Regions from separate parts of the Streptomyces sp. NPDC051738 genome, predicted to be linked through region 1. Evidence: riboswitches for the same ligand, from Rfam matches in the RefSeq annotation. Region 1 holds a riboswitch; each other region holds the start of a gene.
What was found. Region 1 has a riboswitch for cobalamin ahead of metE (5-methyltetrahydropteroyltriglutamate--homocysteine S-methyltransferase). Riboswitches for the same ligand answer to the same signal wherever they lie in the genome.
Positions count from the first base shown of each region.

Region 1 (5,715 bases):
CGGTGACGACCACGGCCAGCACCAGGGGCAGCAGGTCCGTGATCTGCGGCCGTACCTCGGCATCCCCGGTGAACAGCGGAACGATCCACGGACCGAGGGCGATCATCACTGATGCGATGAACCCCACGACGGCCAGTGCCAGCCAGGTCCCTGCCCGAACGCTGCGGCGGATACGCGCGCTGTCGTGCTTCTCCGCGTACTCGGAGACCAGCGGGATGGTGGCCTGGCCGACCGCCACCGCAGCCGTGAAGATGAGGTTGACAAGCGAGATTCCGACGCTGTGCACCGCGGCGTCCGCCGTCCCGATCCGGGCCGCGGCGAAGGTCAGTACGCCCAGGACGGCGAACTTGACGAGTACCGTGCCGGCGAGCGGAATCCCCACGGAGCCCAACTGCCAGACCTGTCTCACATCCGGCCTGCCCGGATACAGGGAGCGGCCGGCCAGCACGGTGGAGCGACGGAGGGCCACCTGGTTGACGGAGGCGCTGATCACGCTGGACGCGAGCATGGCGACGCCCGCCCCCGTCAGGCCGTAACTCGGCAGTGGGCCGGGACCACCCACGAGGAGCACGGACAGCGCGGTGGATGCGGCGGTGCCGAGCAACCCGGCCCGCATCACCAGCTTGGAGTCGCCCAGCGCGACCAGGACGGACGTGGCCGACGAGCCGACCGCGATGGCGAGCACACTGCCGGCCAGCAGCAAGGGAAAGGTCCCCAGCTGGTCGAGAGCGGTGCGGGGAACCCCGGTCGCCCGGCCGATCAGAGGAACGGACGCGACCGCCGCCGCGGCGAGGGCACCGACGGTGATCGCGAGCCACGTCCCGCTGTGCACCACGGGCAGGAGACGGTCGGGATCCTCCCTGCGCGGCGTGACGAACGGCATCACACCGCGCAGCGCGCCCGCCACCGTGGCGGTGGCCGGGCTGAACACCGCCATGCTCACGGCGAAGGCGGCGAGCACGGCGGTGGAGTGGTTGCCCAGCAGAGCGGTGTCGACCAGCGCGCCGGCCGAGGCGGCGATCATCGTCAGGTACAGCGGGAGCGCTGCCGCCGCTATCCCGATCCACGTACTGCGTCCGGCCGGTCCCGTTCCCCTGCTGATCACACGTTCGATCATCACACCGCGGGAACCCGCAGTTCGGCGGAAGCGGAGAACCGCCGCGGAACCGACCGGTCACGGCGTCAGGACGCGGAGCGCCCCGCGACCTCCTCGCGCACCGTGCGGGCAGCGGCGACCAGGTGCTCCAGCGAGGCGCGGGTCTCCGGCCAGCCGCGGGTCTTCAGACCGCAGTCGGGGTTGACCCACAGCCGTTCGGCGGGGATGGCCTTCAGCCCGGTGCGCAGGAGTTCCGCCGCCTCCCGCGTGCTCGGCACCCGCGGCGAGTGGATGTCGTAGACACCCGGCCCCGCCTCACGCGGGTAGCCGTGCGCGGCCAGCTCCCGGGCGACCTGCATGTGCGAGCGGGCGGCCTCCAGGCTGATGACGTCGGCGTCGAGGTCGTCGATGGCCTGGACGATGTCGCCGAACTCGGCGTAGCACATGTGGGTGTGGATCTGGGTGTCCGGCCGCACTCCGCTCGTGCTGAGCCGGAACGCCTCCGTCGCCCACGCCAGATAGGCGCCGCGGTCGGCGGCACGCAGCGGGAGCGTCTCGCGCAGCGCGGGCTCGTCGACCTGGATGACCGAGGTCCCGGCCGCCTCAAGGTCGTTCACCTCGTCGCGCAGGGCCAGGGCGACCTGGCGGGCCGTCTCGCCGAGCGGCTGGTCGTCGCGGACGAAGGACCAGGCCAGCATGGTGACCGGTCCGGTGAGCATGCCCTTGACCGGGCGGGAGGTGAGGGACTGGGCGTACGACGTCCAGCGCACCGTCATCGGATCGGGACGGGAGATGTCGCCGGCCAGGATCGGCGGGCGGACGTAGCGGGTGCCGTAGGACTGCACCCAGCCGTGCTGGGTGGCGAGGTAGCCGGTGAGCCGCTCGGCGAAGTACTGGACCATGTCGTTGCGTTCGGGCTCGCCGTGCACCAGGACGTCGATGCCGGTCGTCTCCTGGAAGGAGACGACCTCCTGGATCTCCGCCTTGATCCGCTCCTCGTAGCCGGCGGTGTCGATGCGGCCCGCGCGGAGGTCGGCGCGTGCGGTGCGCAGTTCGCCGGTCTGCGGGAAGGAGCCGATGGTCGTGGTCGGCAGCAACGGCAGGCCGAGGTGGGCGCGTTGGGCGGCGGCCCGTTCGACGTACGGCTGGGAGCGGCGGGCGTCCGCGTCCGCGACGGCCGCCGCACGGGACCGGACGGCCGGGTCGTGCGTGATCGGGGAACCGGCGCGGGAGGCCAGGTCGGCGCGGTTGGCGGCGAGTTCGGCGGTGATGGTGTCGGTGCCCTGGGCGAGGCCCCGGGCGAGGGTGACGATCTCGGCGGTCTTCTGCTTCGCGAAGGCCAGCCAGCGCAGGATCTGCGGTGCGATGTTGCGCTCCGCCGCCGCGTCCAGCGGCACGTGCAGCAGCGAGCAGGAGGCCGACACGTCGACCCGGTCGGCGAGGCCCAGCAGGGTGCCCAGGGTGGCGAGGGACTTCGACAGGTCGTTGACCCAGACGTTGCGGCCGTTGACGACACCGGCGACCAGGCGCTTGCCGGGCAGCCCTCCCACGGCGGCGAGCGCGTCCAGGTTGGCGGCGGCGGCCTGAGTGAAGTCCAGCGCGAGCCCCTCGACCGGCGCCTTGGCCAGCACCGGCAGGGCGTCGCCGAGCCGGTCGAAGTACGAGGCGACCAGCAGCTTCGGCCGGTCGGTGAGGGCGCCGAGGTCGCGGTAGGCCCGCTCGGCGGCGTTCAGTTCGGCCGGGGTGCGGTCCTGGACCAGGGCGGGCTCGTCCAGCTGGACCCACTCGGCGCCGGCCGCGCGCAGGTCGGCGAGGACCTCGGCGTACACCGGCAGCAGCCGGTCCAGGAGGGTGAGCGGCTCGAAGTCCGCGGCGACCCCGGGCGCGGACTTGGCGAGCAGGAGGTAGGTGACCGGTCCGACCAGGACGGGCCGCGCGGTCAGGCCCAGCGCCAGGACCTCCTTCAGCTCGGCGACCTGCTTCGTCGAGTCGGCCGTGAAGACCGTGTCCGGGCCCAACTCCGGGACGAGATAGTGGTAGTTCGTGTCGAACCACTTGGTCATTTCCAGCGGCGCGATGTCCTGCGTGCCGCGCGCCATGGCGAAGTAGCCGTCCAGGGCGTCGGCCTCGACGGCGGCGCGGTGCCGGGCGGGGACGGCGCCGACCATGACGGTGGTGTCCAGGACCTGGTCGTAGTACGAGAAGTCGCCGGTCGGCACCTCGTGGATGCCGGCCTCGACGAGCTGCCGCCAGTTCGATGCGCGCAGGTCGGCGGCGGTGGAGCGGAGGGCGTCGGCGTCGACCCGGCCCTTCCAGTAGCCCTCGATCGCCTTCTTCAGCTCCCGGTTCGGGCCCTGACGGGGGTAGCCGTACACGGTGGCGCGTGCTGCCGCGGCTGCGGACTTGGTGGTCACGGAGATCTCCTTCGCGAGATGAATCCCTGAGATCCCGGGGACGGGACGAGAGCGCGAAGGGGCGACGGACCGGACGGCAGCGGCCGTATGGCCGTCCGTTCGGTCGTGTACGCCGACCCGCCCTCGAGGTCACCGGGATGTCCGCGCACGAGTGGTTCGCGCGCGGGCAGTTGGCAGGTCTTCGGACTCGCGGGCACGCCCTCCTGACCGGAGGACACCTACTGGCCGTCGCTTCCCGGGCCCTGTACGTCGGGCCCAGTGCGTATGACGGCGGTCGTTCCCGCTCACCGCTGCGGGGCAGTCCCGGATTCCCACCGGGTTCCCTCTTGCGACGCATCCCGCCTGGAGGACGGGGCGAACCAGCTGCACGGATCAGCCTACCCGGCCGTACACATGGAACCCCCGGCCGCTCTTACGGCCCAGCAGCCCCGCCTCCACCATCCGCTGGAGCAGCGGGGGAGGAGCGTAGAGGGGTTCCTTGAACTCGTCGTAGAGCGACTCGGCGATCGAGGCGACGGTGTCGAGACCGATCAGATCCGCGAGCTTCAGCGGGCCCATGGGGTGGGCGCAGCCCAGTTCCATGCCGGTGTCGATGTCGGCGGCGATGGCGAAGCCGGACTCCGCCATCCGGATCGCGGACAGCAGGTAGGGGACGAGCAGCGCGTTGACGACGAAGCCCGCCCGGTCCTGGGAACGGATCACGGTTCTGCCGAGCGTGCGGGCGGCGAAGCCCTCGACCGTGGCGATCGTCGCGGCCGAGGTGTGCAGGGAGGTCACGACCTCCACCAGCGGCAGGACGGGCACCGGGTTGAAGAAGTGCAGGCCCACGACCCGGTCCGCGCGGCCGGTCGCCCTGCCGAGCCGCATGACCGGCAGGGAGGAGGTGTTGGTGGCCAGCACGGCCGCCGGATCCTCGACGATCTTGTCGAGCGCCGTGAACACCTCGATCTTGGCGTCCGGGTTCTCCACGACGGCCTCGACGACGAGCTGCCGGTCGGCCAGATCCTCCAGGTTGCCGGTGAACACCGTCCGCGCGAGCGCGTCCCGCGCGGCGACCTGCTCCAGCTTGCCCCGCCGCACCGCGCGGTCGAGCGACGCCGTCACCCGTTCCCGGGCGGCGCGGGCCGCGACCGCGTCCACCTCGCACACCACGGTGTCGAGCCCGGCCAGCGCGCACACCTCGGCGATCCCGGCCCCCATCTGCCCGCCGCCGACCACACCGACGCGCCCGACGCCCCCGCTCATGCTCCGGCCTCCGTCCGCCGCACGAGGTGACGGCTGTAGGCGTCCGGCGTGAAGAACTCCGGCAACTCGCCTGCCAGCGCGGTCCGTTCGAACAGCGCGCGGATCTCGTCGACCGGCGCCCACGGGTACTCGGCGCCGAGCGCCACGACCTCGTCGTCGAGCAGCCGCAGTACGGTCGCGCGGTCGATCACCCGATGCCGCAGCCACTGCCAGATCTGCACCCGGGCGATCTCGGCGGTGGCCGCGTCCTCCATCAGCCCATACAGCGCGACCGCGCCCTGGCCGCGCAGCCAGGCCGCGAAGTACCGCAGGGCGACCGCGATGTTGACGCGCACGCCCTCCGGAGTGGGCGGCCCACTGATCCGGCGCACCGACAGCAGGTCGGCGGCGCCGACCTCCACGTCGTCGCGCGTACGGTCGATCTGGTGCGGCCGTGCGCCGAGGACACCGTCGAACACGTCACGGCAGACGGACACCAGGCCCGGGTGGGCAACCCACGACCCGTCGAAGCCGTCCTCCGCCTCCCGCTCCTTGTCCAGGCGCACCTTGGCGAGCGCCGCCTCGTTCGCGGCCGTGTCCCTGCCGGGCACGTGGGCGGCCATGCCGCCGATGGCGTGGGCGCCCCGCTTGTGGCAGGTGCGCACGAGGAGCTCGGTGTACGCCCGCATGAACGGGGCGGTCATGGTGACCTTCGCCCGGTCCGGCAGCAGGAAGTCCGTCCGATGACCGAAGGTCTTGATCAGGCTGAACAGGTAGTCCCAGCGGCCCGCGTTGAGACCGGAACCGTGCTCGCGCAGCTCGTGGAGGATCTCCTCCATCTCGAAGGCCGCGGTGATCGTCTCGATGAGAACGGTGGCGCGGACCGTGCCGCGCGGGATGCCGAGGAGTTCCTGCGCGAGGACGAAGATGTCGTTCCACAGGCGGGCCTCGTAGCGGTTCTCCAGCTTGGGCAGATAGAAG
Region 1 is NZ_JBITCM010000017.1:102,875-108,589, reverse strand. It holds gene ACIA8X_RS33735 (MATE family efflux transporter) at 1-1,105, opposite strand, end outside; gene metE (5-methyltetrahydropteroyltriglutamate--homocysteine S-methyltransferase) at 1,183-3,510, opposite strand; cobalamin riboswitch at 3,665-3,889, opposite strand; gene ACIA8X_RS33725 (3-hydroxybutyryl-CoA dehydrogenase) at 3,883-4,755, opposite strand; gene aceB (malate synthase A) at 4,752-5,715, opposite strand, start outside.

Region 2 (5,715 bases), on a different contig from region 1:
CGCTCCTCAGCCATGCGGCGATCCTGCCAGGCGCCACCGCGACGCGGCCTCAAGTCATCCACGAGCCGGGGCACTTTAGGGCGGAAGACCAGCGTCCGGAAGATGCCATACAGGGGCATACCCCCCTCCCTCAGGCTTGGCCTGAGATCGATCGGCTTTCAACGATCTTCCAATACTCTCTGGGGGATTTGTCGTGCACGTCGCCATTCCGGGGGGAAATATGGCCCGTGATCACAAACCGTCCCGCCACCGCTCCCGCCTCATAGCGGCATACGTGGCAGCGCTCACCCTTGGCGGAACCGCCCTCGCCGAGATCCCGGCGGTGGCCGCCGCCAAACCCAAGGGCCACGACGTCTCTTCCCATCAGAAGAACGTCAACTGGCAGAGCTCGAAGGCGAAGGGCGCGAGGTTCGTCTACGTCAAGGCGACCGAGTCCCACACCTACCGCAACCCGTACTTCAACCAGCAGTACAACGGCTCCCGCAACGCGGGCCTCATCCGCGGCGCGTATCACTTCGCGCTGCCGAACAAGTCGTCGGGCAAGTCCCAGGCGCAGCACTTCGTGCGCAACGGCGGCGGCTGGAGGTCGGACGGCTGGACTCTGCCGCCCGCACTCGACATCGAGTACAACCCGTACAGCAAGCACAAGTGCTACGGACTGAGCAAGGCCAAGATGGTCACCTGGATCCAGTCCTTCAGCAATGAGGTGAAGCGGCTCACCGGCCGTCGCCCGGTGATCTACACGACCACCCACTGGTGGAACACCTGCACCGGCGCCAGCCGCGCCTTCGCCTCGAATCACGCGCTGTGGATAGCCCGCTACAACTCCTCCAACGCGGGGGCGATGCCGGCCGGATGGCAGTTCTGGACCTTCTGGCAGTACGACAACGGCGGCAGCCTGCCGGGTGACCAGAATCTCTTCAACGGGTCCATGACCCAGCTCAAGAAGTTCGCCCGAGGCTACTAGCCCTTGCGGCACCCGGGCCGTGCGGTGATCAGCCGAGAGAGAACCTCTCCACAGACACCGTGCGGCCCCCCTCAGTTCACCTTTCGTTCACTCAGGTTACCTACGTTCGTCCAGCCAATGACCTCGAACGATTGCCTGGGTAAATGGAAAACTTCTCGCTGATCCTCGCGATTGTGGTCGTGACCGCACTCGCGTTCGATTTCACGAACGGTTTCCACGACACCGCCAACGCGATGGCCACCACCATCTCGACCGGTGCGCTCAAGCCCAAGGTCGCGGTGGCCATGTCCGCCGTGCTGAACCTTGTCGGCGCCTTCCTCTCCGTGGAGGTCGCCAACACGATCTCCAAAGGTCTCGTCGACGAGACCGGCATCCGTCCCGAAGTCATATTCGCCGCGCTGGTCGGCGCGATCCTCTGGAACCTGCTGACCTGGCTGGTCGGACTGCCGTCCAGCTCCTCGCACGCCCTGATGGGCGGCCTGATCGGCGCCACCATCGCCTCGGCCGGCATCGGCGCGGTCCACGGCGACGCGCTCGTCACCAAGGTGCTGATCCCGGCGATCGCCGCTCCGCTGGTCGCGGGCATCGCCGCGCTCCTCGCCACGCGCCTGACGTACTCCCTCGGCAAGAAGGCCGACGGCCAGGCCTCCGCGAAGGGCTACCGCGCGGGCCAGATCGCCTCCGCCGGCCTGGTCTCCCTCGCCCACGGCACCAACGACGCGCAGAAGACGATGGGCATCATCACCCTCGCCCTGGTCGCCGGCGGCGCCGTCGCCCCCGACTCCGACCCGCCCATGTGGGTCATCCTCTCCGCGGGCCTGGCCATCGCGCTCGGCACCTACCTCGGCGGCTGGCGCATCATCCGCACGATGGGCAAGGGCCTGACCGACCTTCAGCCGCAGCAGGGCTTCGCCGCCCAGACCAGCGCCGCGACGGTCATCCTGGCCTCCTCCCACCTCGGCTTCTCCCTCTCCACCACGCACTCCGTCTCCGGCGCGGTGATGGGCGCGGGCCTCGGCCGCAAGGGCGGCGTGGTCCGCTGGTCGACGGCCACCCGCATGTTCGTCGCCTGGGGCCTCACGCTCCCGGCCGCCGCCCTGGTCGGCGCGCTCGCGGAGTACGTGACCGGCTTCGGCTCCTGGGGCACCGCCCTCGTCGCGATCTTCCTGATCACCTCCAGCGCCGCCATCTGGAAGATCTCCCGCCGCGAGGTCGTCGACCACACGAACGTCAACGAGACCGACGAGCCGGCCGGCGTGGTCACCACCGCCATCGCCGCCGTGACCCCGCCCCCGGCAGGCACGGCGACCGAGGACCTGTCGGCCACCGTGCCGGCCCCGGCCACCGAGCCGGCGCCGTCGAAGGCCTCCGTCTGACCTCCTCCCGGTCACTCCTCCTCAGTTACCCAAGGAAGTAGAAGCATGAAGATCGACTGGGCGGCCCTCGGCTCCGTCTTCGGCGTCAGCCTCGTGGTCACGGTGGCCCTCGTGGGCCTGTTCACCCTCGGCATCGCGGGCCTGTCCCGCCAAGAGAAGGCCACGGCTCAGGGCGGGTCGGCCGCGCTTGCGGTCACCGGCGCGTACGCCTGCTTCGCGGCCTGCGCGGCGGCCGTGGCGTACGGGATCTATCTGATCGTGGCCTGACGCGACAGCGCACGAGAACACCCGAGGTGCGGGACGGATCGCCGTCTCGCACCTCGCGTCTGTGTGGGCCTTCGCACACTCCCCCACCGCAGGTCAACGGCAAGTTGACGCCCTTTCCAACCCCGTGGTGGACTGCCCGAGCCATATACGGCGGCAGAAGAGGAAGTCCGGTGTGAATCCGGCGCGGTCCCGCCACTGTCACCGGGGTAGATAGCCCCGGGAGCCAGGAACTCTCGCCGTCGGTCTCGTCGAACCAGGGCGTGGACACCCTGAGTGAGGACATAACGCCATGCTCGCCTGCCGATCGACTTGCAGCGTCAGACCCTTGTCTGAACCGACGGTCGGCTGACCCCGATGCGTGCCGACCGCGTCTTCGCGTACGGCGCCGCCGCCGGACTTCTCGGTGATCTGCTGCTCGGCGATCCGCGTCGCGGGCATCCGGTCGCCGCGTTCGGTCGGGCCGCCGGGGCCGTGGAGAAGGTGTTGTGGCGGGACCACCGGGGGTGGGGCGCGCTGCACACCGCCATCTGTGCGGGCGGTGCCGTGGCGCTCGGTGCCGTGGCGCAGCGGGCCGTACGTCCGTCCCGTACCGCTTCCGTCGCGCTGACCGCCGCCGCCACCTGGGCCGTTGTCGGCGGGACCTCGCTCGCGCGTGAGGCCCGGGTCATCGGGCGTGCCCTGGAGGCGGGGGACATCGAGGGCGCCCGGGACCGGCTGCCGCATCTGTGCGGACGGGATCCGCAGGCGCTCGACGCCGACGGGATCGCGCGGGCCGTCGTCGAGTCCGTCGCCGAGAACACCTCCGACGCCGTGGTGGGGGCGCTCGTGTGGGGTGCCGTCGGCGGGGTGGCGGGGCTGCTCGGGTTCCGGGCCGTCAACACGCTGGACGCCATGGTGGGGCACAAGTCGCCCCGTTATCGGCGGTACGGATGGGCTTCGGCTCGGCTCGACGATGTGGCCGGGTGGTCGGGTGCGCGGCTGACCGCCGTCCTCGCGACGGTCGCCGGGGGCGAGCCCCGAGGGGCGGTACGGGCCTGGCGTGCCGACGCCACCAAGCATCCGAGCCCCAACGCCGGGCCCGTGGAGGCCTCGTTCGCGGGGGCGCTGGGCGTACGGCTGGGCGGGACCCTGTCCTACGGCGGGCGGGTCGAGCACCGGCCCGTGCTCAACGGGGCGGGGCGGACCGTCGCCGTCCATGACATCGAGCGGGCCGTACGGCTGTCGAAGCGCGTCAGTTGGCTGGCGCTCGGCGTCTGTGTCGCCGCGCGCAGCATCGTGAAGGGAAGTACGTCATGACGGGCGGTGGGCTTCTCGTCGCCGGCACGACCTCCGACGCCGGCAAGAGCGTCGTCACCGCCGGGATCTGCCGGTGGCTGGTGCGGCAGGGCGTCAAGGTCGCGCCGTTCAAGGCGCAGAACATGTCGCTGAATTCGTTCGTGACGAGGGAAGGCGCCGAGATCGGGCGGGCTCAGGCCATGCAGGCGCAGGCCTGTCGCGTCGAGCCGACCGCGCTGATGAATCCCGTGCTGCTCAAGCCCGGTGGCGAGCAGAGCAGTCAGGTCGTGCTGCTCGGGAAGCCGATCGGTGAGCTCAGTGCGCGCGGGTATCACGGCGGGCGGCAGCAGAAGCTGCTCGGGACCGTGCTCGACTGTCTCGCCGAGCTGCGGGAGACGTATGACGCGGTGATCTGTGAGGGGGCCGGCAGTCCGGCCGAGATCAATCTGCGGCGCACCGACATCGTGAACATGGGGATCGCCCGCAATGCCCGGCTTCCCGTGCTCGTCGTGGGTGACATCGACCGCGGGGGCGTCTTCGCCTCCTTCTTCGGGACCGTGGCGCTCCTCTCGCCCGAGGACCAGGAGCTGGTCGCCGGGTTCCTGGTCAACAAGTTCCGCGGGGACGTCAGCCTCCTGGAGCCCGGCCTCGACATGCTCCACGGCCTCACCGGGCGGCATACCTACGGCGTCCTGCCCTTCCGGCACGGCCTCGGCATCGACGAGGAGGACGGGCTGCGGGTCTCCCTGCGCGGGACGGTCCGGGAGTCGAACGTCGCCCCGCCCGTCGGCGAGGACGTACTGCGGGTCGCCGTCTGCGCGATCCCCCTGATGTCCAACTTCACCGACGTCGACGCGCTCGCCGCCGAACCCGGCGTCGTCGTGCGGTTCGTGGACCGGCCGGAGGAGCTGGCCGACGCGGATCTCGTGGTGGTCCCCGGCACCCGGGGGACCGTCCGCGCCCTGGAGTGGCTGCGGGAGCGCGGGCTCGCGGAGGCCATCCGGCGCAGGGTCGCCGAAGGGCGGCCCGTCCTCGGCGTCTGCGGTGGCTTCCAGATCCTCGGCGAGCACATCGAGGACGAGGTCGAGAGCCGACGCGGGCATGTCGAAGGGCTCGGTGTCCTGCCCGTCCGCGTCCGGTTCGCCCGCGAGAAGACCCTCACGCGGCCGGTCGGCGAGGCCCTCGGGGAGCCCGTCGAGGGGTACGAGATCCATCACGGGGTCGCGGATGTAGAAGGCGGGGAAGCGTTCATCTCTGATGACAAAGGACACAGCCTCGACGGCTGCCGGGTCGGGCAGACCTGGGGCACGCACTGGCACGGCTCGCTGGAGTCGGACGGGTTCCGGCGGGCCTTCCTGCGCGAGGTGGCGACCGCCGCCGGCCGTCGGTTCGTGCCGGCGCCGGACACGTCGTTCGCCGCGCTGCGCGAGGAGCAGCTCGACCGGCTCGGCGATCTGATCGAACAGCACGCGGACACGGACGCGCTCTGGCGGCTCATCGAGTCGGGCGCACCGCGCGGGCTGCCCTTCGTGCCACCGGGAGCCCCCGCATGAGCACAGTGTCCGGCGCCGAGCACGTCAGCGGGCGGCCACGCACCATCTATCCAGAGCTTGAAGGCGAGTTGGAGGGCAACGCAAAGTGAGTACCCCCTTTCCGTTCACGGCCGTCGTCGGCCAGGACGACCTGCGGCTCGCACTGCTGCTGAACGCCGTGTCGCCCGCGGTGGGCGGCGTGCTGGTGCGCGGCGAGAAGGGCACGGCCAAGTCGACGGCCGTACGCGCCCTGTCGGCGCTGATGCCCGAGGTCCCGGTCGTCCCCGGGTGCCGCTTC
Region 2 is NZ_JBITCM010000007.1:472,014-477,728, reverse strand. It holds gene ACIA8X_RS19825 (class II aldolase/adducin family protein) at 1-14, opposite strand, end outside; gene ACIA8X_RS19820 (lysozyme) at 221-967, shown strand; gene ACIA8X_RS19815 (anion permease) at 1,111-2,343, shown strand; gene ACIA8X_RS19810 (hypothetical protein) at 2,389-2,610, shown strand; cobalamin riboswitch at 2,726-2,866, shown strand; gene ACIA8X_RS19805 (cobalamin biosynthesis protein) at 2,965-3,906, shown strand; gene ACIA8X_RS19800 (cobyric acid synthase) at 3,903-5,438, shown strand; gene ACIA8X_RS19795 (putative cobaltochelatase) at 5,524-5,715, shown strand, end outside.
Region 2: another riboswitch for cobalamin. It lies ahead of ACIA8X_RS19805 (cobalamin biosynthesis protein); the one in region 1 lies ahead of metE (5-methyltetrahydropteroyltriglutamate--homocysteine S-methyltransferase).

Region 3 (5,715 bases), on a different contig from region 1:
GAGGGTCAGCAGGGCGGCGACCGCCGCGCCGGAACCGGTGACCAGCCAGGCGCGGGCGTCCCAGGGGTCCGGGCGGTAACGGGTGCGCGGGGTGCGGCGACCGCCCAGGCGCAGGCCGGCCAGGGCGGCGGCGAGTCCGGCGAACAGGACCGGCAGTCCGTAGGTGCCGCCCTCCGCCGTCAGCAGTCCGTACGTTCCCGCGCAGACGCCGAGCAGGCCGCCCAGGGTGAGCGCGTTCGTCGTACGGCGGACTCGGGGCGGGACGTCGGCGGTGCGGCCGTAGCCGCGGGCGTCCATCGCGGCGGCCAAGGCGACCGAGCGCTCCAACGCGCCCTCCAGGACCGGGAGTCCGACGTGCAGCAGGCCGCGGATACCGGTGTCGGGTCGGCCGCGCAGACGGCGGGCGGCACGCATCCGCTGGACGTCGGCGATGAGGTTGGGGGCGTAGGTGAGGGCCACGACCACCGCGACGCCCATCTCGTACAGGGCGCCCGGGAGGGACTTGAGCAGCCGGGTGGGGTTGGCCAGGGAGTTCGCGGCGCCCACGCAGATGAGGAGGGTGACCAGCCGCAGACCGTCGTAGAGGGCCTTGACGAGGGTCTCGGCGGTGACCTTGCCGCCCAGGCGGATGCCCTGTGCCCAGTCGGGGAGCGGGACCTCGGGGAGGGTGACGATCACGTGGGTGCCGGGGAGGGGGGAGCCGAAGACCACCGCGAAGACGAGGCGGATGAGGAGGACGGCCAGGGCGAGTTTGACGAAGGCGGTGTAGGAGCGGGCCCAGGGGGCGTTGGGGCGGCAGGTCGCCACCACGTAGGCGGAGGTCGCTATGAGGAGGGCGAGGAGGAGCGGGTTGGTGGTGCGGGTGGCCGCCGTGCCCAGGGCCAGGGCCCAGAGCCACCAGGCGCCGGGGTGGAGTGAGGGCCCTGCCATCACGCCCGCCGCCGTCGTGCCTGCCAGATCGCCGCGGTTCCCAGTACGGCCACTACCGCGATCCCCGCGACGAGGCCGAGCGACGGGCCGCCGCCCGACTCGTCGTCCTTCGCGGTGGCCGTCTCCTGCGCGGCCGTCTGCCGCTCGCCCGCCGTCGGTTCGTCCGCCGTCGGTTCCTTCGCCCCCGACACCTGCTCCCCGCAGCCCGACTCCGGATACCCCGAGATCGCGCACAACAGGGCGTTCGTGTCGTAGCGCAGGGGCTTGGCCACCGAGGCCAGGGCCTCTGCCGTGGTCGCGTCGGCGGCGACGCGGGCGCATGCCGTGCGGCGGGGCGGGGGCGTCTCGCCGGACGGGGCGTCGGCCTTCGTACCGAAGTCGATGACCAGCGCCACCCGCTTCTTGCCGTCCTGCGCGGGCGTTCTCGCGCAGATCACCTGGAACACGGCGGCGCCGCGCGGGAGGGCAGCATCCTTGGAGTCCTCGCTCACCGCGAAGCGGAAGCCCTGGACGTCGCCGTCGGACGGGCGGGCGGTGGAGGGGCCCTGGGTGGCATAGGTCCAGGTGTCGCCGTCGCGGTCCCAGAAGGACCAGTAGCGGTAGCCGGTCGCCTGGGCGGCCTGGGCCGCGCCGGTCAGGACGACCAGCGCGGCGCAGAGCAGAGCGAGGGTGCGGCGGATCACGGTCGCGGGTTCTTCTTGCGGGTGCTCAGCAGGAAGCCGATGCCGATGCCCCCGACCAGGCCGACGCCGATGATCCAGGTCAGGCTGACGCCGCCGTCGTCGTCCTGCTTCTCCTCAGACGCCTTCGCCGACTCCGACTCCGACTCGGATGTCGCGGTCCGCGGGGCCGGGCCCTGCGCGTTGAGCTGCTTGACCAGGTCCGTGCCGCCGAAGGCACGCGGGTCGGTGCCCGTCGCCTCGGCGGCGAGGATCAGCTGGGCGTAGGCGGCGGGGCCACTCTGGGCGGCCCACTGCGCGGCGTTCTTCTCCAGCCAGTTCAGGGGCTTCTGGGCCGCGGCCGCACCGGCCTCGGCGGCGAGCGCGACGACCGCGTCCGCCGTGTTGCCGTAGTCGGGCTGGTCCTCGGCGCCGGCAAGGGCGGACTTCAGGTAGCCGTCCTTCTCGACCGCCTTCGCCAGGTACGCGGCACCGTTGGCTCCGGCCTGCTCCGCAGTGAGGTCGGAGGCGCCCGCGCAGGCGACATCCTTCTTCTCGCCGGCCTTCACCGACAGCATGCCGGTGCCCAGCGTGCCGACGACGGCCGCCGCCGTCGCGTCCGCGTTGGCCGCGAGCTTGCCCTTCTTGTCCGGCTGGTAGGCGAAGGCACCGCCGTCCGCGCACGGCAGGGCGAGCTTCACCAGGGCGTCGGAGGGCGACTTGCCGTCCTTGCGGACCTCGGCCGGGTCGCCGCCGGCGGCGTCGAGCGCGCCGATCACGACGGACGTCGAGTTGGCGTCGCTGGCCCCGCCGGGCGTGTAGCCCCAGCCGCCGTCCTTGTTCTGCACGGACTTCAGCCAGGTCACCGCCTTGCCGATCTCCTTCTCGTGCCCGCCGACCGAGGCCAGGCCCTGGACGGCTGCGGCCGTGCTGTTGGTGTCGACCATGGTCTTCGCGTCGCACGCCTTGGCGGGCTCCGCGCGGAACGCCGCGAACGCCCCGTCGGCGCACTGCTGCCCGGCCAGCCAGTCGATCGCCTTGACGGCGGGCTGTATGCCCACCCGGCTCTGCGCGACCAGCGCGAGGGACTGGCGCCAGACGCCGTCGTACGTCGGGTCGCCGGTGCCGTACAGCCCGGCGGGGAGCGTGACGGACGGGGACGCGGACGGGGAGGGGTCGGCGGCGACTGCGGGCGCGGCAGAGGCGGTGCCGATCACGGTGACGGCGGCCAGGGCCGCGGCGCTGCGGCGGACGTACATGATCGGCGGATGCCCTTCCCTAAGGGGAACCGGGCAGCACAGGGGGGACCCCGGGCGGCTCGACTCCGTATACCTCGACGGTGCCGTGCTCCGGCCGGTTGCCGGGGCACGTGAGCCGGTCACGTATCCGTACGGGGCGATCCGGCTCACCGGCGTTCGACGACCGGTTCACGGTTGCGGGTCAGCGCCGGATTTGCACCGGCTTCCCCCTGTACGGGTGTGATGACGACGCCGTCACTCTACCCGCCCGTAACTCTGAGGCTGAGGGGCGCCTGTGCGGGCGGTAGCTTCGGGCGTGAGGGAAGCGACAGGGGGGACCGTGGGGAGACTGCTCGGGGCGGGGCGTACCGCCGACGTGTACGAGATCGACGAGGCGTGGGTGCTGCGCCGGTACCGGGAGGGGTACGGGGACGCGCTCGCCGAGGGGGTGGTGATGGGGCATGTCCGCGAGCACGGCTTTCCGGTGCCCCGGGTGCGGCTCGCCGACTCCTCGCGGACCGAGCTGGTGATGCAGCGGCTGTCGGGGCCGACGATGCTGGGGGCGCTGACCGAGGGGACGATGGGCGCGGACGAGGCGGGCGGCATCCTCGCCCGGCTGCTGCGGCGACTGCACGGCGTCCCCGCGCGCGGAGCGCAGGGCGGCCGTGTCCTGCACCTCGACCTGCATCCGGACAACGTCGTCCTCACGCCCGACGGCCCCTACGTGATCGACTGGGACAACGCGGCCGAAGGCGACCCCGGCCTCGACTGGGGCTCCTCAGCGGTGATCCTCGCGCAGGTCGCCGTAGGCGACGAGGCCCTCGCCGAACCCGCCCGCGCGCTCCTCGCCGCCCTCCTCGCCGACCCGTCCCACCTCACCGAGAGCGGCCTCACGGAGGCGCTGCGCCGCCGCGCGGTGAATCCGACGATGACCCGGCGGGAGGTCGAAGTGCTGGGTGAGGCGGAGGAGTTGGTCCGGTCGTTCATGGCTTGGGCGGGCGCGGGGTAGGTCCGGCGAAGGCCAGATGGAGGACCCGGGCGGACAGGAGCCAGGTGCCGTCCGGCGACCTGCGGAACGTGTCCTCGTAGGAGCCCACCTGGACCGGAGATCCCGGCGGCACAGGGCCGCCCTCGTGGCCGTCGACCCGGTACGTCGTGAAGTACGAGGTCGCCGTTGCCGTGTCCGGGGAGGCCACCGTGACCAGGACGTTGGACATCATGCGGCGGGAGAGCCGGTCGGCGGGGCGGGAGCCGAAGTACTGACGGAGGGCGTCCCGGCCCTTGACCAACCGTTCGCCCTCCGGCCAGGCCCAGCTGCCGTCCTCGGTGAACAGCTCGGCGACGGAGGCCGGTTCACCCAGGTCGAGGCGGTGGACGAAGTCGATGATGACGCGCTCGCAGGCGCGTTCGGCGAGCAGCCGGTCCAAAGAATCCATGGCGTTCATGGCGATCTTTATACGGCCACGTACGCCACCGGCTCGCTCCCCGCCACCGCCTCCGCCCGCCCCAGCTTCACCAGCCGCCGCAGATGGGCTTCCGCCTCCGCGATCGCGATGTTCCGTGACGCGTACGGGATTTGGTCCCAGGGCCGGTTCCACTCCATGCGCTCGGCGAGTTGCCAGGGGGTGAGGGGCTCGGCGAGGAGGGTGAGGAGGTCGGTGAGGCGGGACTCGTGATGGAGCAGCAACTGCCGTACGCGGGCGGGTGCGTCGGTGAACGCGTGCTGGTGGGCCGGGAGGATCTCGGCGGGGGCGAGGCGGCCGACGCGTTCCAGAGAGGCGAGATAGTCGCCGAGGGGGTCGGTGACGGTCGTGTCGTCGGGGTCCTCGTACAGGCCGATGTGCGGGGTGATCCCGGGGAGCAGATGGTCACCGGAGAACAGGCGTCCGTGGCCCGGGAGTCGGGCCGGGTGCTCCTCCTCCAGGTGCAGGCAGACATGGCCGGGGGTGTGGCCCGGGGTCCAGATCGCGCGCAGGCGGCGGCCGGGGAGGTCGAGGAGTTCGCCGGGGACGATCTCGCGGTCGGGCAGGGCGGGGGCGAAGCCGGGCAGCGTGCTCGGGCGGCGCGCGGTGCGCAGGGGCGCCACATGGGCGTCGGGGGCGCCGGCCGCGGTGAGCTTGGCCGCCATGTAGGAGAACCAGCGCTCGGGGTGGGTCGCCCGGGTGCGCCGTACGATCGCCGCGTCCGCCGCGTGCATCGCGATCCAGGCGCCGGAGGCCTCGCGCACCTTGGCGGACAGGCCGTGGTGGTCGGGGTGGTGATGGGTGATCACGACGCCGTGGATCTCGGCGGGCGCGGTGCCGCAGTCCGCGAGGCCCTCGGCGAGGGTGTCCCAGGAGGCCGGGTCGTCCCAGCCGGTGTCGACGAGCACCGGGCCTCGGTCGGTGTCGACGACGTACACGAGGGTGTGGCCGAGAGGGTTGTCAGGGATGGGGACCTGGATGGACCGGACGCCGCCGCCGTGGTCGTACACCTGCGCCATGGGCTCCCCAATCGCCGCGACACGTTCCGGCCGACCGGGTCACTATAACTAGAACAGGTTCCGATGGGAGCCCGAGTCACCTGGTTGCGGGGTCGCCTGGTTGCCGGGTCACCCGGGTTCGGCGTTCCGCATGCGCTCCGGGGTCCAGTACTCCCTGATCTCCTCCGGGCTCTTCGTCTCCCGGTGCACGGACACTCCGTTGCTGCTCTTCACGTCGCCCCACGTCGATGCCATCCATGCGGCACCCACGACGGCCACCGCCATGGCCGTGCCGAACACCGCCCAGTCGCGCCCGCGCGCTGCCATCCCGTGCCCCCTAGCCCCATTGATCGGCGTATTGGCCAGCGTAGAGGCGAGCTGTGTGCGGCCCGTGGACTCCTCCGGGTGGAACTGGTATCAGTTCCGT
Region 3 is NZ_JBITCM010000016.1:23,350-29,064, forward strand. It holds gene ACIA8X_RS32195 (energy-coupling factor transporter transmembrane component T) at 1-930, opposite strand, end outside; gene ACIA8X_RS32200 (SCO2322 family protein) at 930-1,613, opposite strand; gene ACIA8X_RS32205 (prenyltransferase/squalene oxidase repeat-containing protein) at 1,610-2,848, opposite strand; cobalamin riboswitch at 2,962-3,104, opposite strand; gene ACIA8X_RS32210 (phosphotransferase) at 3,168-3,836, shown strand; gene ACIA8X_RS32215 (nuclear transport factor 2 family protein) at 3,811-4,263, opposite strand; gene ACIA8X_RS32220 (MBL fold metallo-hydrolase) at 4,281-5,309, opposite strand; gene ACIA8X_RS32225 (hypothetical protein) at 5,418-5,615, opposite strand.
Region 3: another riboswitch for cobalamin. It lies ahead of ACIA8X_RS32205 (prenyltransferase/squalene oxidase repeat-containing protein); the one in region 1 lies ahead of metE (5-methyltetrahydropteroyltriglutamate--homocysteine S-methyltransferase).

Region 4 (5,715 bases), on a different contig from region 1:
TCGTCGAACACCATGCGGCCGATCCGCACCCCCAGCAGCCGCCAGATCACGTTCTTGAACGGGGTGCCGTTGAAGATCTTCGGGTACGTCTCCGACGGCACCTTCCAGTAGCGCTCATGCCGCCAGAAGCCCGGGGTGTAGATCGAGCAGAGCATCGGCCTGAGGGGATGGATCAGTGTGATGACGCGTTCGATCAGCACGAAGTACACGACGGTGAACAGCACGACAAGGAGGTCGGCCAGCACGATCCCCGACACACCGAGCGGCCCGTACAGCTCCGCGGCCGCTGAGACGAGCAGGGCGAGAGCGAAGGCGTAGATCCAGCGCGTCAGCAGGTACCACCCCATGGTGCCGGCGTTGTGCCTGTTCTTGGCGGGGAGGGCCCGCCGCAGCTGCTCACGGCTCTTGAGCCGGTCGAACCGGCTGTCCCGCAGGACCGAGCGGGGAATCTCGAAGCTGGGCGACCCCAGCAGCCCGACGCCTTCGCGGACCTCCCCGTCGACCGGCACCATGACCTTCGTCGCGAGGAGGCAGTCGTCGCCGGTCCTGCCCCGCGTGGGGTACGCGATCCTGTTCCCGAGGAAGTTGCGCGGCCCGATCGACACCCGGGACACGCGGAACGCGGTACTGGAGAAGTCGGCATTCATGATCGACAGGCCGTCCGCGACCATCGTCCCGCGTCCGACGGTGCTCAGATACGGCGTCTCGTGTTTCATCACGGTGCCGAAGTTCGACCCGGTCTGCTGGACGCGGGAGAGGTCGTACCCGAGGCCACGCAGGTAGTGGACGATGGCGGAGCTGTCACCGAACAGGCGCTTCAGCGCCTTCCAGTTGGTGAGGAGGGCGATCGTCCGGTGCACTCCGAAGTGGAAGCCGTACAGGCAGTAGGTCCTGCCCGGCGTGATGGTCAGGCCGAGCAGGCGGGGAACGGTGGCCAGGAAGAGGAGACCGGCGGGAATGGCGCCGAAGACGAGCACGAAGGACATCGCCAGGACCTCGACGTAGTACATCCCGTCGGTGAAGACCGCGGGTCCCGGCGCCAGAGCCGTGCTGAGCTGCGGGACCGCGACGAGCAGCGCGGCCACGCCGCCGACCGCGAGCGGCACGTACACGACCAGCGCGACCAGCAGTTGCAGAACGCTGTGGACCGCCCTGCGCACCGCACCGCAGCGGGCCTCGCCCACCACCTGGTAGTCCACGTCGGTCGGCTGCGCCGGGGAACCGTGCCAGTGCTCGCCGTCGGGTACCGCCTGCCCGCGGTGCAGAGCGGAGGCATGGCCGAGCTGGGCGCCGTCGCCCATCGACGTGTCGATGTCGAGCACCGTGGCCTCGCTGACCAGCACGTTCCTGCCGAGGGTGACCGGGCCCGTCTGGATCACTCCGGCGTGGGCCCGGTAGCAGGCGATGAGCGAGTCCTTGCGGATGACCGTGCCGGCGCCGATGGTGAGCAGGTCCGTGCACACGGGCACGCTCCGGGAGAGGACCAGGGCGCCGGGCCCGACCTTCGCGCCCAGGGCCCTGAGGTAGAGCAGATAGAGCGGCGAGCCACTGAACAGCGCCAGTGGATCCGACCGGACCATCGTCTTGACGATCCAGAAGCGGACGTACGCGAGGCTCCAGACCGGGATCTGCTGAGCCTTCCACCGGCCGACGAGCGTCCACTTCACAAGGATGGGAAGGACACACAGGACCAGGAAGGCCGCACCGCCGAACAGGGCCGACCGCAGGTACACGTCGAGCACACCTGATCCGGCGGAGATCCACTCGTAGCCTCGGGCGGTGCCGAAGGCGAGGACGTAGGTGTACCCCAGGAAGGCCAGGAACTGCAGCGCGCCGCACAGGAGGTACTGCCACCTGCCCGCCGGAGGCCGGGCCGGCACCGCAGCCGGGGCCGACGACTCCGGTTCCCGGACCACAGCCGACGGCTGCGTCCGGGGCATGGGCGGGGCTTCCGCGAGTGCCGTCGACAGGCTCCTGATCGTGGGGTGCCGATAGACGTCCTTCATCGACACCGACGGCAGGTCCGCACGTTTTCTGACGCGTGCGCAGAAGTGCGCCATCACCAGCGAGTCGGCGCCCAGGTCGGTGAAGAAGTTTCCGTCGACCGACACCCGCTCGGTCCGCACGACTGCGGCCAGCACGTCGGCGAGGGCTCTCTCGATCACGTCCGGTTCGCCGTGCCCGTTCGATAGGGCTGCGGCTTCCTCCGGAGCGAAAGGCAACGTTTCCACGGACTTGTTGGCCATCCCGTGGCCAGAACCACTCATGCTCTTGATTCGGCACCGAGAGGCGGACAGATCTCCACAATCGGAACTTCTTGCACACCTTCCTCCATCGGTGACCCAGTGCGCACATACAGTTGCGGTCGGAGGGCCGGGCTTGAGCCCGTCTTGGAGCGGGCGAACGACACTTTCACGCCCCCGAGGCGCGCTTGTCAGCCACCCTGTGCGGGCACTACTGTCACCACGCCTTGGTGAACGGGAAATCCGGTGTGATGCCGGTGCGGCCCTCGCCACTGTGAATCGGGAAGTCCGGCTCCAGCCCTCACGGGCAGCCACTGGGTCCTTCGGGACCCGGGAAGGCGGAGCACGGGCGGTGCTACCCGTCAGCCAGGAGACCGGCCAAGGCGCGTCAACCATCCACGAGGTGCTGGAGAGGGTCTGCCAAGCCATGCACATAGCCGAGGGTTTTCTTCCTCCGGCGCACGCGGTCGCCTGGGGCGTCGCGTCCGCTCCCTTCGTCGTCCACGGAGTCCGGTCACTCACCCGCGAGGTCAGGGAGCACCCCGAGAGCACCTTGCTCCTCGGCGCCTCCGGGGCCTTCACCTTCGTCCTGTCCGCGCTGAAGCTGCCCTCCGTGACCGGCAGCTGCTCGCACCCCACCGGCACCGGCCTGGGCGCCATCCTGTTCCGGCCACCGATCATGGCGGTCCTGGGCACCATCACCCTGCTCTTCCAGGCACTGCTGCTCGCCCACGGTGGCCTGACCACACTCGGCGCCAACGTCTTCTCGATGGCGATCGTCGGCCCCTGGGCCGGATACGCGATCTACAAACTGCTACGGCGCTACGACGTGCCGCTGATGGTCGCCGTCTTCTTCGGCGCGTTCGTCGCCGACCTGTCCACCTACTGCGTCACCAGCGTCCAGCTGGCCCTCGCCTTCCCCGACCCGAGCAGCGGATTCCTGGGCGCGCTCGGCAAGTTCGGCTCCATCTTCGCCGTCACCCAGATCCCCCTCGCGGTCAGCGAAGGCCTGCTCACCGTGCTCGTGATGCGGCTGCTGGTGCAGTCCAGCAAGGGCGAACTGACCCGGCTGGGCGTGCTCCTCACCAAGAAGCAGTCCGCGACCGAGACCGAGGCGGTGGCCCGATGAGCAAGAACACCAAGATCAACGTCCTGCTTCTGCTGGTCGTGGCCGCTCTCGCCGTGCTGCCGCTCGCGCTCGGCCTCGGGGACCACAAGGAGGAGCCGTTCACGGGCGCCGACGGTGAGGCGGAGACGGCGATCACCGAGATCAAGCCGGACTACGAGCCCTGGTTCTCGCCGCTGTACGAGCCGCCGTCCGGTGAGATCGAGTCGGCCCTGTTCTCCCTCCAGGCGGCGCTCGGTGCCGGTGTCCTCGCCTACTACTTCGGCCTGCACCGGGGACGGCGGCAGGGTGAGCTGCGGGCACTGGCCCAGCAGGACACCGAGGGCACGGCAGGTGGCGCCGCCAAGGAGTCCACGGCCGAAAGGGCCTGATCCCTCGTGCTGCCGATCGACGCGGCGGCGCACAGCAGTCGCTGGCGCCGCCGTCACCCCGTGGACAAGGCCGTGCTCGGGCTCGGCCTCACCGTGCTCGCCATCTCGCTGCCGCCGTGGCCAGGTGCCGCATTGGTCCTGGTCACCGCCCTCGCGGTCCTGCTGGGACCGGCGGGCGTGCCCGCGCGGCGGCTGTGGCGTGCGTACCGCGTGCCGTTGGGCTTCTGTGTGACCGGCGCGCTCACGCTGCTCGTCCAGGTCGGCGGGCCCGAGGGGTTCGTGTCCCTCGCCGACGACGGTGGGCTGCGCGCCGGGGAGCTGATGCTGCGCACCTCGGCCGCGTCTCTCGGGGTGCTGCTGTTCGCCTTCACCACCCCGATGTCCGACCTGCTGCCCCGCCTGGTCAGGGCCGGGGTGCCGGCACCCGTCGTGGACGTCGCCCTGGTGACGTACCGCATGAGCTTTCTGCTGCTGGACTCCGTGCGCCGTATCCGGGAGGCCCAGGCCGCCCGGCTCGGGCACACCAACCGGGCCGCGGAGTGGCGTTCGCTGTCCGGGCTCGGCGCCACCGCCTTCGTGCGGGCCTTCGACCGGGCCACCCGGCTGCAGGCCGGTCTCGCCGGGCGCGGCTACGACGGCACCCTGCGCGTCCTGGTGCCCGAGGCCCGCGTCTCCGTCCGCTTCACGGCCGCGAGTTGCGCCCTCCTCGCAGCGCTGGCCGCCCTCACCCTCGTACTGGAAAGGGCACTGCCATGAGCGAGCCCACCGCACTGGTCGCCCTGTGGGGCGCGTCCTACGCCTACGAGGACGGCCCCCTCGTCCTCAGCGACCTCGACTTCGACGTACGCGAGGGGCGGGCGCTTGCGCTGCTCGGCCGCAACGGCACCGGCAAGACCACGCTGATGCGGCTGCTCAGCGGAGGGCTCAGGCCGCAGGACGGCCGGCTGACGGTGGAGGGTGCGCCGGTCACGTACGACCGCAAGGGGCTGACCCGGCTGCGGACCACCGTGCAGCTGGTGGTGCAGGACCCCGACGACCAGCTCTTCGCCGCGTCCGTCGGCCAGGACGTCTCCTTCGGCCCGCTGAACCTCGGCCTGTCCGACACCGAGGTACGGGCGCGGGTCGACGAGGCCCTCGCCGCACTGGACATCACGCCGCTGACCGACCGGCCCACGCACCTGCTGTCGTACGGCCAGCGCAAGCGCACGGCCATCGCCGGCGCCGTCGCCATGCGGCCCCGCGTGCTGATCCTGGACGAGCCGACCGCCGGGCTCGACCCCGACGGCCAGGAACGCCTGCTCGCCACCCTCGACGGGCTGCGCGCGTCCGGCACCACGGTGGTGATGGCCACCCACGACGTGGACCTGGCCCTGCGCTGGGCCGACGAGGCGGCGCTCCTCACGCCGTCCGGTGTACGCACCGGCCCCGCGGTCGAGATGCTGTCCCGCACCGAACTCCTGCGGCAGGCGGGGCTGCGGTTGCCCTGGGGCATCGCGGCCGCCCAACTGCTGCGCGCACAAGGGCTGTTGGACGACACCGCACCCGGTCCGCGTAACGCGGAGGAACTGTCGGCGCTGGCCGCGAAAAAGTAGGGCGAAAAAAATAGGGCAAGGAGGTCAGCCCCTTGCCACTCTCAACGTATAGCGCACCGGGGGCCTTGCGGCAAGGCCCCCCTCGTCCCGCAGAATCTCCAGCCGTGGACAGGGGGTTCTGATGATCGACGTGATCGTTGCCGGTGGCGGACCGACCGGACTGATGCTGGCGTGTGAGCTGCGGCTGCACGGCGTGCGGGTGGTCGTACTGGAGAAGGACGCGGAGCCGACCAAGGTGGTCCGCGCGCTCGGCCTGCATGTGCGCAGCATCGAGGTGATGGAGCAACGCGGTCTGCTGGATCGGATTCTCGCTCAGGGGCAGCAGTTCTCGGTCGGCGGTTTCTTCGCCGGCATCGACAAGGGGTGGCCGGACGGGCTGGACA
Region 4 is NZ_JBITCM010000003.1:464,627-470,341, forward strand. It holds gene ACIA8X_RS09960 (Pls/PosA family non-ribosomal peptide synthetase) at 1-2,246, opposite strand, end outside; cobalamin riboswitch at 2,455-2,641, shown strand; gene ACIA8X_RS09965 (energy-coupling factor ABC transporter permease) at 2,671-3,372, shown strand; gene ACIA8X_RS09970 (energy-coupling factor ABC transporter substrate-binding protein) at 3,369-3,740, shown strand; gene cbiQ (cobalt ECF transporter T component CbiQ) at 3,747-4,496, shown strand; gene ACIA8X_RS09980 (ATP-binding cassette domain-containing protein) at 4,493-5,332, shown strand; gene rox (rifampin monooxygenase) at 5,454-5,715, shown strand, end outside.
Region 4: another riboswitch for cobalamin. It lies ahead of ACIA8X_RS09965 (energy-coupling factor ABC transporter permease); the one in region 1 lies ahead of metE (5-methyltetrahydropteroyltriglutamate--homocysteine S-methyltransferase).